Regions from separate parts of the Clostridium gelidum genome, predicted to be linked through region 2. Evidence: a T-box and tRNA genes for the amino acid it is inferred to sense, from the RefSeq annotation. Region 2 holds a T-box; the other regions hold tRNA genes.
The links. A T-box is a leader RNA that pairs with one kind of tRNA and senses whether it is charged. The one in region 2 lies ahead of serS (serine--tRNA ligase), so its partner is inferred to be a tRNA-Ser.
Positions count from the first base shown of each region.

Region 1 (4,339 bases), 1.1 Mb from region 2:
GTTTTAAATATTAAAGATTTGGCTACAATTGAAAATTTAAGAGCTAATTTTAATATTTCTAAATATATAAGAGAGCCATTTTATACATTCGAATTTAAGAAGATTGTAGAATTATTAAAAGAAATGAAGAAAACAAGGAATCATATTGCAATTGTATTGGATGAATATGGTGGAACTGTGGGATTAGTTACAATCGAAGATTTGGTAGAAGAAATAGTTGGAGAAATTGAGGATGAATATGATGAAGAAAAAAATCCTGTTGAATTTATTAAAGAAAATGAATATGTAGTTGAAGGTAGCTTAAGACTTCATGATATTAGTGATTTAATAGGAATTAATATAGATTCAGAAGAATTTGATTCTGTTGGTGGACTTATGATTGAAGATCTGGGAAGAATGCCAGAAGAACAAGAAGAAGTCATAGTCAATAACATAAGATTTATTGCTGAAGAAATAGAAAAGAATAGAATTAAGAAGGTTAGGATGATTATTAATATTGAAGAAAGTAAAGTTGCTAATGATATGTGAATGATATATACAAACAAGCTGTCTAAAGGCAATTAGATAAGGTATTAAAATAGAAGGGATATTTTTCTAGTAAACTAGGATATCCCTTCTATTTCTTTAATTAATCCTAAAGTGTATGGATTTGTTATTTTATTTAACTTACCTAAATAAGAAAATTGATAATAGGAGCATAAGAATAATGGTTGATTTTATGAAAGTGGCAAAGGAAGAGGCCATTTTAGCAATGAATAAAGGTGAAATTCCAGTAGGTGCAGTGATTGTAAAAGATGGAGTTATAATAGGAAAAGCTCATAATTTAAAAGAAACTTTAAAAGATAGTACAGCTCATGCAGAAATATTAGCGATTAAGGAAGCTTCAAAATATATTGGCAATTGGAGATTAAATGGAGCTGAAATGTATGTAACTTTGGAACCATGTCCAATGTGTGCTAGTGCTATTTCACAAAGCAGAATATCTAAAGTTTATATAGGAACTTTTAATAAGGATATGGGGGCTTGTGGTTCACTAATAAATCTCTTAGATAATAGGGGACTAAATTCATTTGTGGATGTTAAATGGATTTATGATGAGGAATGCTCAGCATTATTAACAAAGTTTTTTGAAAATAGGAGAAAAAACGAATTATAATTAGTTATAGAAATAGTAATAATAATTTTTTATTCATTATAAGATTTGTATACTTTAGTATGTATTAAATTAGAAATCCTTAAGGTACTTGATATAAGTGTACCTATTATTAAAAATGAAATATATGCAGAGCAGTACTGTGACAAAAAAGGAATTACAACTACAAAGGGAACACCCTGATAAAGAGCTGTTACAACTCGTCCTACTTTGTCAAACATAAATGGAATTTTATTAGAGGACATTCCAGCATAATATGAAGTTATATTAAATTCAGCAAATTTGAAAATGAGTATAAAAGTATATGTAATAGAAACTAAATTATATATATTGAACAAGATACTTGTACAGAGCACAAAAAACAAATCGCAATAAGGATCTAATATACTACCGAGTTTAGATTGAATGCATAGTTTTCTAGCAATTCTTCCATCGATGAAATCTGTTAATATGATTAAAGAAAGAACAATCAATTGTAGAACATTATTCTTATTAATAAAAAGTAATATGAATAAGATAGTTAATGGTACTCTGAGCAATGTTAGGGTATTAATAGATAGTTTCTTAATTAATTCCAAATTTCTCACCTAGCGATACAGCATTAGTTTTGCTACCTTCTTTATCAGAATAAGCAAATTTAACCTTTCGTAGTGGGTTTTTACTCAACAATATTTTTTTAAACATATTTTCACTCCTTTAATCATTCATTACACTCGCGAATTTCAAAATTTTCTCATCTGAAATGGTGGAAATATTAGTTTTACCATCAACTTTAATATTGAGTTCATCAGTTTTATTTTTAGAATTTAGAATCATCTTAACAATTTGTCGTTCAAAAAAGTTCATCTTTTTAAAATTAAAAACTGCACCTAGTGAATCAATGATAGTTGCATGATTAATTAATTCATTAGAAAAAGATTTTTCAGTATATGAATTAATCTCGTCTTTTTTATCTGTCATACATGATATAAATAGTCCGAAAGGTTTAGCCATAAGTGAAACTGAATTAGTATCACAAAAATTTTTTATCTCAGCTTGTACATTGCCTACGTAAATAGAACAGCCAACAATTACTTTGTCATAATCAGAGAGATTTATGTTTTTATTTTCTTTTAGATTTATTATATTAACATCACCATTTAATTTTTCAGAGAGTAAATTAGCGCATTTTTCTGCTGCACCATATTTTGATGCAAATAAGATTAAAGTTTTCATAGTTAAAATCACTCCTTTTATATATTTGAAGATTTACTAACTCATAGACGCTTGCATATTTGTTACGACTTCAATTATTATCTATAATTGAAATTATATCATAAAAAAATATTCAGTTGAATTAAAAAAGTATGTATGATATCATGAAAAAGCATTAAAAGATTGATAAATGAAACTCGACTCACATACGTTCGCTGAGTAAGTGGTTCACTTAAAATCATAGATGTTAGTTTTCTACTTATGGAGAGATGTCCGAGTGGCCGAAGGAGCACGCCTGGAAAGCGTGTATAGGGGCAACTCTATCAGGGGTTCGAATCCCCTTCTCTCCGCCAATGAAGTTAGATGCGAAAAATGCCTGATAGCTTAGTAATACTAAGGTTTCAGGCATTTTTTATGTTTTGTGAGTTATTCAAATACTACCGCAAATTGCAGTTAAAATAGTTATGTTCAATTTACTAAAGATTTTCATTAGACCATAAAGGGTATAAAAAAGAGGAAAACATAAAGAATTAATTTACCATATTCAACACATTAATGATGTACACAGCAAATTTAAAAAGTGGATGAACAGGTTTAATGGCGTTGCAACTAAATATATCAACAATTATATGTATTGGTTTAAATGGCTACAATTGTTTGAAAATGACAAGGAAGTGGTAAAAATCCAAAACTTTATGCTTCAATGTAATGTAGCACACGATGATACAAAGGTAATTGATTTTAGAGAAAGAGAACCGATATTTGTTTAGTTATATACATTATATTGAAATTAATATTATAATATAGTATATAAACAGACTATAATTCAAAAATCAATTTTAAGATATACTGGTTTAGTAATTAAAAAAATGTGAAATGAGATTACTTATATAATATTCGATATATAGATGGGGGATAAATATGATATTTAAAGAATTTGGCAACAAAAATATGCCAGTTATCATTTTTCTTCATGGTGGCGGACTGTCATGGTGGTCATTAAAACCACAAATTGAAGCATTGCAAAAGGATTATTATATTGTTACACCTATTATTGATGGGCATGGTGATGATTGGAATAATACTTTTGTAAGTATAAAAAAATCCGCAGAACAGGTTATTAATTATATAAAAGAAAATTGTAATGGAAAAGTTTTTGCAATTTGCGGTCTTTCTATTGGTGCTCAAATCGTTGTTGAAATAATATCACAAGAATGTGGTATCACAGAGAATGCTGTTATAGAAAGTGCGTTGGTTTATCCTATGAAAATGGCAGTCACATTAACTGTACCGATGTATAATGTGTGCTATGGGCTAATTAAGAAAAGATGGTATGCAAGACTACAGGCTAAAACATTAAATGTACCATATGAATTATTTGAAACCTATTATGAGGATAGTTCACGAATGACAAAAGAAACACTAATTAATATTACGAAAAGTAATGGAGATTATTCAATATCTTCAACATTATGCAAGACGAAAGCAAGAACATTAATATTAGTTGGTGAGAAAGAATTATCAATAATGAAAAAATCAGCAACACTACTTCACGATACCATTAATGGTAGTTTTTTAAAAGTCATTACAAAAAGTGGACATGGAGAAATTAGTTTAATTCATCCAGATAAATACCTTGATTTATTGCAACGCTTTTTTGCAAATAATACAAAACATAGCCAAACATTATAACTAATAGTATAAAATATGTACATCTGTATATGTAGGTGATATAATAAGAATATAAGTGAATATTATAATATTTTGTAATATAATGTCATGAAAAGTTGGAAACGATGATGATTTCTTTTATTTGGGCACCTTAAGAATTCGGAGTTAGTGGTGCAACCTGCCAACAATTAAGTTATTAATTGTTGACAGGTTTTTTTATTGAAATTTTAAGTAAGGGTAGGAGATTAAAAATGAGATGGCTTAATAATTTAAAGGTAGGTAAAAAATTAACATTACTTATAGTATGCTCTTTAATAGGGT
Region 1 covers NZ_AP024849.1:5,828,271-5,832,609, reverse strand. Annotated here, with positions in the region: gene psyc5s11_RS26710 (HlyC/CorC family transporter) at 1-528, shown strand, start outside; gene psyc5s11_RS26705 (nucleoside deaminase) at 707-1,156, shown strand; gene psyc5s11_RS28285 (CDP-alcohol phosphatidyltransferase family protein) at 1,186-1,740, opposite strand; gene psyc5s11_RS26695 (flavodoxin domain-containing protein) at 1,850-2,368, opposite strand; tRNA gene psyc5s11_RS26690 (tRNA-Ser) at 2,611-2,700, shown strand; partial or broken gene psyc5s11_RS26685 (IS1595 family transposase) at 2,808-3,117, shown strand; gene psyc5s11_RS26680 (alpha/beta fold hydrolase) at 3,269-4,039, shown strand; cyclic di-GMP riboswitch class II at 4,128-4,210, shown strand; gene psyc5s11_RS26675 (methyl-accepting chemotaxis protein) at 4,270-4,339, shown strand, end outside.
Region 1: it has a tRNA-Ser gene. The T-box ahead of serS (serine--tRNA ligase) is inferred to sense a tRNA for this amino acid. The anticodon was not compared.

Region 2 (4,339 bases):
AGAGGAACAGGAGCTACAATATTAGCTTCAGATGCTTTCTTCCCATTTGGAGACGTTGCAGAAATAGCAGCAAAGTCTGGTATAAAAGCAATAATACAACCAGGTGGATCTGTTCGAGATCAAGAATCTATAGATGTTTGTAACAAATATGGAATTGCAATGGTATTTACAGGATTTAGACATTTTAAACATTAGATTATAATGTTATAATTAAATATAATCATTCATAAATTAATGCTCAATGGTCAATTTTCAATGACGGAATTCATAATTGGAATTTGAAAATTGGGCATTAGAACGTAATAACAATAACTGAAAAACTAAATTTAATAATAATTGTCAATAGGTAACAGTATATTAAATATTAATAAATTAGAATTAAAATTTGATTCGGAGGTATATTTTTATGAAAATTCTCTTAATAGGTGCAGGTGGTAGAGAACATGCTTTAGCTTGGAAACTTGCAAAAAGTGAAAAGGTAGAAAAAATATTTGTTGCACCAGGTAATGGTGGAACTGCAATTGAAAATAAATGTGAAAATGTTAATATAACTGATATTTGTGAGTTAGTTAAATTTGCACAAAAAGAAATAATTGATCTTACAATAGTTGGACCAGAAGATCCTTTGACAAAGGGGATTGTTAATGAGTTTAAAAAAGAAGGATTAAAGATATTTGGGCCAGCTGAAAATGGTGCACAGCTTGAAGGTAGTAAAAGTTTTTCTAAGGAATTTATGAAAAAGTATGGAGTTAAAACTGCAGAATATGAAAAATTTACGAATGTAGATGAAGCACTTAAATACTTAGAAACTTGCCCATATCCAACAGTTGTTAAAGCTGATGGACTAGCTGCTGGAAAAGGTGTTGCTATATGTGCAAATAAAGAAGAAGCAATTATTGCTGTAAAATCATATATGGTAGAGGATATTTTCAATGGTGCAGGTCAAAAGATAATAATCGAAGAATTCCTTGAAGGTGTTGAAGCTTCAATTCTTTCTATAACAGATGGAAAAACAATAATTCCATTTATATCAGGAAAAGACCACAAACAAATATTTGATGGTGGCATTGGCCCTAATACAGGTGGAATGGGAGTTCTAGCTCCAAATCCTTATGTTACAGATAATGTAATGAAAGACTTTGAAGATAATATAATGGCTAGGACTTTAACTGGAATACGCGAAGAAGGCTTTGATTATAAGGGAATTATTTTCTTTGGTATTATGATTACTGAAAAGGGAACTTATCTTTTAGAATATAATGTTAGAATGGGAGATCCTGAAACACAATCAGTTCTTTATTTAATGGAAAGTGATTTAGTAGAAGTGATTGAAGCAGCACTCAGAGAAGAATTAGATAAGACTACTATTAAGTGGAATGATGGAGTTTGTATAAATGTTGTTCTATCATCAGGAGGATATCCAGGGGAATTTGTTAAGGGATATGAAATAAGCATAGATGAAAAAGTAAGAGACAAGGTGTTTTTAGCAGGAGCTAAAGCTGAAGATGGAGTTTTAAAGACAAATGGCGGTAGAGTATTATCAGTTGTTGGTCTTGGAAAAACTGTAGAGGAAGCTAGAATTGATGCATATGAAAACATCAAATATGTAACTTTCAAAGATGCATATTGCAGAACCGATATAGGAATTCATAAATAAAATTAATATTTTAGATAGATGATTTAAAACAGTAAATAAATTTTTATAAAAACAAGTTTATTTACTGTTTTACTGTTTTACTGTTTTTAGATATGATTTATTTACTTGTAAATATGAATAAATAAGTATATAATGACAGAAGATATAAATATAGAGAAAATAAGCGATGATAGAAGCTACGATTTATTAATTTTCTTCAGAGAGCCGATGGGTGGTGTGAATCGGTGAGAATATAAATCCTTCCACTTTTTGAGCTGTCGGCGATGAGTCGAAAGTTTTGTGCCCTTTAAAGCACTCTAAAGAGGTCAAGTAATATTAATTAATTGACAATTTGGGTGGCAACGCGTGAATATACTTTCGTCCCATATTTTATGGGAGGGAAGTTTTTTTATTATAATAAATTATTTAGGAGGCAAATATGTTAGATTTAAAATTTGTAAGAGAGAATCCAGATGTTGTAAAGCAAAACATTAAAAATAAGTTTCAAGATCATAAGCTTGCTTTGGTTGATGAGGTAATAGAGCTTGATGTTGAAAGTAGAAAAACGCAAATGGAAGCAGATGCACTTAGACAAAATAGAAAGTCAATATCTAAGCAAATTGGAGGCTTAATGGGTCAAGGTAAAAAAGAAGAAGCTGAAAGTTTAAAAGATCAAGTTAATAAAGGTGCTGAGCGCCTTAGCGAATTAGAAACTCTTGAAGGTGAATTACAAGAGAAAATCAAAGACATAATGATGAAGATTCCAAACATTATCGATCCATCAGTTCCAATAGGAAAAGATGACAGCGCAAATGTTGAAATTGAACGTTTTGGAGATCCATTTGTACCTGAATATGAAATCCCTTACCATGCAGAAATAATGGAAAAATTCGATGGTCTTGATTTAGACAGTGCAAGAAAAGTTGCTGGTAATGGTTTTTACTACTTAATGGGAGATATGGCAAGACTTCATTCTGCTGTAATTTCATATGCTAGAGATTTTATGATTGATAGAGGATTTACATATTGTATACCACCTTATATGATAAGAAGCAGTGTTGTTACGGGTGTTATGAGTTTCGAAGAAATGGATGCAATGATGTATAAAATTGAAGGTGAAGACTTATACTTAATTGGAACTAGTGAACATTCAATGATTGGTAAGTTTATAGATACTATTTTAGATGAAAAAGCATTACCACAAACATTAACTAGTTATTCACCTTGTTTTAGAAAAGAAAAAGGTGCTCATGGTATTGAAGAAAGAGGAGTATATAGAATACATCAATTTGAAAAACAAGAGATGATAGTTGTATGCAAACCAGAAGAAAGTAAAGTATGGTTTGACAAGCTATGGAAAGATACTGTTGATTTATTCAGAACTTTAGATATTCCAGTAAGAACATTAGAATGTTGTTCTGGTGATCTTGCAGATTTAAAGGTTAAATCTATAGATGTAGAAGCATGGTCTCCTAGACAAAAGAAGTATTTTGAAGTAGGAAGTTGTTCAAATCTTTCAGATGCGCAAGCACGTAGATTAAAGATTCGTGCAGATGGAAAAGATGGAAAGTATTTCCCACATACTTTAAATAATACAGTTGTTGCACCTCCAAGAATGCTTATTGCATTTTTAGAAAATAATCTAAATGAAGATGGAACTGTAAATGTTCCAGAAGCTTTAAGACCATATATGGGTGGAAAAAGTATTATAAAGTAATATATAAATTATGGCGTTACTGCAAAATGATTTCAAATCAATAAGCGGTAACGCCTTTTTCATATAAATTAATAAAAAAGTATTTTTCAAAAATCAAATAAACTATTTAAATTAAAATATTGATATATATAGGTTTATTTCCATCTAAGTAAATTTTTATAATTATTTACCAGGGATATATTGACATGATATTCTACAAGGTGTAGTATGTACATATACTACACCTTGTAGAATATAGTGGGAGGGAAGATGAATATGAAATTAACGAAAATTTCAGATGCAGAAATGGAAATAATGAAGATTATATGGAAAGGAAATAAACAAATTACTACAGCAGATATTTTAGAAAAGTTACCCAAAGAAAACTCATGGAAAACTACTACAGTAATGACACTTGTAACAAGATTAATTGAAAAAGGAATTTTAAGTGTAATCAAAGTGGGAAAATTAAATCATTATTCTCCTAAAGTTACGGAAGAAGAGTATAAAGAAGCTCAAACCAATGTTTTTTTGGATGATATGTTTAATGGCTCAGTTAAAAGTTTTATGGCAACCCTTTATAATAGTAGAAAAATAAGTAAAAAAGATATTGCAGATTTGAAGAATTGGATTAAAGAGGTATAAACATGGAATGGTTAGATTTCATTTTTAAAATGTCACTTAGTGGAAGCATATTATTTTTAATTATGTTTATATTTAAACCACTTACAAAAAAAATATTTAGTGATACTTGGCATTATTATATGTTGGTTATAACACTTTTAATTTTCATTTTACCTATAGGAAGTTTTGTAACATTACCTAAAATAGTAGATTATAAAGTTCCCACACCTATAGAAACAGTAAATAAAATAACACAAAATAATAAAATATCCAATGTAAAGCAAGATAATAATAAAGAAATAACACAAGATAATAATGAAGAAAAAACTGTAGAAAAAAATAAGACAAGCATTGAGGAGACAAAGACATCTTATTCAATGTCT
Region 2 covers NZ_AP024849.1:4,717,806-4,722,144, reverse strand. Annotated here, with positions in the region: gene purH (bifunctional phosphoribosylaminoimidazolecarboxamide formyltransferase/IMP cyclohydrolase) at 1-195, shown strand, start outside; gene purD (phosphoribosylamine--glycine ligase) at 407-1,657, shown strand; T-box leader at 1,815-2,025, shown strand; gene serS (serine--tRNA ligase) at 2,076-3,353, shown strand; gene psyc5s11_RS21725 (BlaI/MecI/CopY family transcriptional regulator) at 3,609-3,977, shown strand; gene psyc5s11_RS21720 (M56 family metallopeptidase) at 3,980-4,339, shown strand, end outside.

Region 3 (4,339 bases), 1.3 Mb from region 2:
ATCATATTCATTAAATGGATAAGTAAAAAAGTACCTTTCTATATGCTTAAGTTCTAAGTTATCCTTAAATCTATATGGTATATTATTATTTAAATCAATAGGTTCATCATAAGCTACATTATTTTCTTTCATTATTTTTAATATATTATTTTCTGTATTGTTTATAGTATTAAATACATCCGTTATGTCTTCACCCTCTAATGATTTACATTCCATACAAAGGGTTATATTAACTCTCTTACACCTCTTTGCTAATAGTCTTACAATCTCCAATTGTTGAGGGGTAAAACTAGTGAATTCATCTATCCAGACTTCAGCACCTGTATATATATCATTTTCTAATAATTTCTTGCTTAATAATGTTAATTCATCATCTCCATCAATATAACTTTCATGCATCTTTGAATTAAATGCTTCATAAATTATTGTTAATTCATTAAGCTTTTGTATCAATTCAATATCATCTACTTTTTCATCTATTTTTCTCAAGGTCTCTATATCAACATTGTATTTTTTAAATTCACTTATTATTTCAGATATAATTTCATTAAATCCTTGCTCCCTAGATATTTTTTTAAAATAATCTAAAGAATCCATATTTTCATTTAGTACCCTATGAATTAGCATGTTTCTTCCAGACTCTTTTATTATATCTTTAACACGTCCACCACATTCTTCAGAAACTTCATGTGCCATTTTCTTAAAACTTAATACTTCTGTTCTCAGAAGAGCACGCTCTCCAATGAACTTTAAAACCTTGTTTTCAGTATTAAATGTATATTGTTCTGGAACTAATAAAATTAATTTATTATCAGTCTCTTCAACTATATTATTTTTTATTTGATCAATACAAAACTTACTTTTTCCTACTCCTGCTCTTCCGTAAATAAATCTTATACTCATATGTATTTTCACCTCTCCTCTTAAATATCAATGAATTATTCTCTAAGTATACCCATAATTAAAGTATCTACATATTCTCCTTCTATATAAACCTTATTTTTTCTGATACCTTCTTCTATAAAACCACACTTTTTGTAACAATTTATAGCTCTTAAGTTACATTTGATAACCTCTAATTCTACCCTTATAGCATTAAGTTCTTCAAATAAATACTTTAATAGGGTTTCTATAGAGTCTTGACCATACTTCTTTCCCCAATACTTACTACCAATAGTTATTCCAATGGAATATATCCTATTACAATAATTACTCTCCTTATATGTTATAAACCCAACTAAAACATTTTTTTCGTTAATTATACTTAATGCTTTCCTTAAATTTGTTCCTTGATTATTATTTTGTATATCGTTAGGTATTGTATTATATTTACTAACCTTTTCTTCATTACATAGTTTGTACAATATTTTAATATCTTTTTTTTCTAATAGCCTTAAATATATATTATGTCCTTTAAGCATAACCCACCTTCTATAGCTAATTAATTTATCTACTTTATAATTATACCTCTAATTATAATATTTTAAATTTAGAATTTATATTCATGCAATAAAAAAATATATTTTATAACTTATATATTTACTATTTCGGAAAACTATCTTCAAATTTATATTATTATCAACTTTTAAAATTTGAATGACCTTTATAACAAATAGTATTCTAAATACAACAAAAAAACATCTAACAAAATTGTTAGATGTTTCTGGCGGAGAATCAGGGGTTCGAACCCTGGCGCCAGTTACCCGACCTACACCCTTAGCAAGGGCGCCTCTTGAGCCACTTGAGTAATTCTCCATGTGACCTATATATTTTAATTTTAAAATAATATGGCGGAAAGATAGGGATTCGAACCCTAGGTACGCTCACACGCACGCCGGTTTTCAAGACCGGTGCCTTAAACCAACTCGACCATCTTTCCTTAACTCACAAAAATTATTATACCAATCAAGAGTGGAACTGTCAACATTTTTATTATAATAAATTCAATTTTTTCTGATTGATTTGTGATAATTCTAATTTTTTATTATCATAATAATCTTAAAATTTATTTAAGCATCTCTAATTATATATCTAGTGGTAAAATTACAATTAGACTTTTTAGACCTATAAAAAAGATTATCAATTCAGCATGTTAGTATGTTTCATATATATTATTTATTTATATATGAAAAAAACATCTAACTATATCGTTAGATGTTCTTGGCGGAGAATCAGGGGTTCGAACCCTGGCGCCAGTTACCCGACCTACACCCTTAGCAAGGGCGCCTCTTGAGCCACTTGAGTAATTCTCCGTGTGACCTATATATCTGTTTTTAGGTAAAAAAAAAGTGGCGGAAAGATAGGGATTCGAACCCTAGGTACGCTCACACGCACGCCGGTTTTCAAGACCGGTGCCTTAAACCAACTCGACCATCTTTCCACGTCTTACGACAAGTATGATTATAACAATTAATAATAACCATGTCAATATTTTTTTCAGAAATTTATTTATATATTTTTTACAAATAATCTACACCTAAATAAGTGACCTTATTTGTAATATTAATGTATCCTTTTAGTACATATTATATCTATACCAGTATTCATTATATTCTTACAAATGATATCTCCAATATCAATAGGTGTACTTACATAAATTCTACTAAGAACTTTTGAAAATTCTCTCCATAAACATTTTTCTATAGGTTTATTACTTTTTACTGAGATAACTTTATAATTGGGATCACTTTTTAATCTAACTAAACTTGTAAAAATATCTTTATTAGTCATTTTTATTTCCTCCTAATTATATTTCATTGAATTCTTTAATTCTTCCTACCAAAACTTTAGAATGCATAGAGTCATCTACTACATTTAAAACACTTTTATTCATTTCTCTAGCTAAAATTTTTATAATTTTCATATTACAGTCTGATCCATTACAGCTTCCAAGACCGATTCCTGTACGTCTCTTTACTGCTTTTACAGTTCTTGCACCTAATGGCCTTCTTATAGAATCAACTATCTCACCTTCTGAAATACAATTACAACTACAAATAATGTTTCCATACCTTTCGTCTAAAGCAATTATTTTATTTTTTTGATCTTTAGACATATTTCTAAATATATATACTTCTCTTTTTCTATCAACATAGTCTCTTTTCTTAGTTATATTCATATTTACTTTAATTTTTTCCTCAATATCTAAAGCAATAGCCGGTGCAATTGTTATTTTTGCATAATGATTTCCTACAACTTTTATATATCCATCAATAATATTGCTATCATCTATGAACATACTTTCTTCACTATATGTTTCTGTAAATATATTAGTTATTGATTCCTTCTTTATTCCAGTTAAAATACTTTGCGATAATTTTAATTCTTCTTCTAAACTTAAATAATTATTACTTTTAATTCCTATTAAACTTCCTTTTGATAATGTAGATATATTAATTATTGACGTATCATCATCAATATCATTAATAACAACACCGTTTATATTATTCTTTAATTTTCCATTAAATAATATATATTTTATTTTTTTACTATTTATCTCATTATAAGTTTTGCTTTGCTTATCAATAGAAATTTCATTTGAAATTGTATTAATTACAAATTTGCATGTAAATTTATTTTTATTTGTAGTCACCTTAAATCCCTTAGAAATGTTTTTAATATCTATAACTTCTTCTTCTAATCTAAAATTAACACCATTATCTGCTGCTACTTCTGCATAAGAAACAGCTAAATTATAAGGCGCAATTAATGCAATATTTTTAGAATACAAAGCTTTATTTATATTTGTCCCTAAATTAGGCTCTATATTATAAATTTGATTGCCTTCTATTATATTTACGCCTTCGATAGACCGCTCCATAGCATTTTTATACATTATATCAAATACATCATATCTAGTTTCATTTGATGAAATTCTTAATGCACCAACTTTATTATATTTAATATTAAATTTTTTGCAATGTTTTTCAATTAAACTCGTTCCCCTATTCTCTAATTTAGCCATAATGTCATCATAAGACTCAGAACCATCATAAATAACCGCTGTATTGGAACAAGAGAGATCATTCGCTACATCATAATCCTTTTCAATTAAAGCTATGTTTATATTATATTTAGAAAGCTCATATGCCACTGCACAGCCAATTATTCCTCCACCTAAAATTAATACATCATAATCCATCATTAATCCTCCAAATCTGAAACTATAAAATTATTTTTTTTTAATTCTGATATAATTAAATTAATATCATCGTCACTTTCCGCTGATATAGTATGTAAATGAACTCCATTTGTTAATACAGATAATAACCTGGCCTTTTGCTCTTGATATTTTTGAACAAATTTATTTAATTCATTATAATTTTTTATCATAAGCATT
Region 3 covers NZ_AP024849.1:15,267-19,605, reverse strand. Annotated here, with positions in the region: gene addB (helicase-exonuclease AddAB subunit AddB) at 1-903, opposite strand, end outside; gene psyc5s11_RS00100 (GNAT family N-acetyltransferase) at 939-1,421, opposite strand; tRNA gene psyc5s11_RS00095 (tRNA-Ser) at 1,665-1,755, opposite strand; tRNA gene psyc5s11_RS00090 (tRNA-Ser) at 1,789-1,879, opposite strand; tRNA gene psyc5s11_RS00085 (tRNA-Ser) at 2,162-2,252, opposite strand; tRNA gene psyc5s11_RS00080 (tRNA-Ser) at 2,290-2,380, opposite strand; gene psyc5s11_RS00075 (DUF1667 domain-containing protein) at 2,503-2,730, opposite strand; gene psyc5s11_RS00070 (NAD(P)/FAD-dependent oxidoreductase) at 2,747-4,141, opposite strand; gene psyc5s11_RS00065 (transcription repressor NadR) at 4,144-4,339, opposite strand, start outside.
Region 3: it has a tRNA-Ser gene. The T-box ahead of serS (serine--tRNA ligase) is inferred to sense a tRNA for this amino acid. The anticodon was not compared.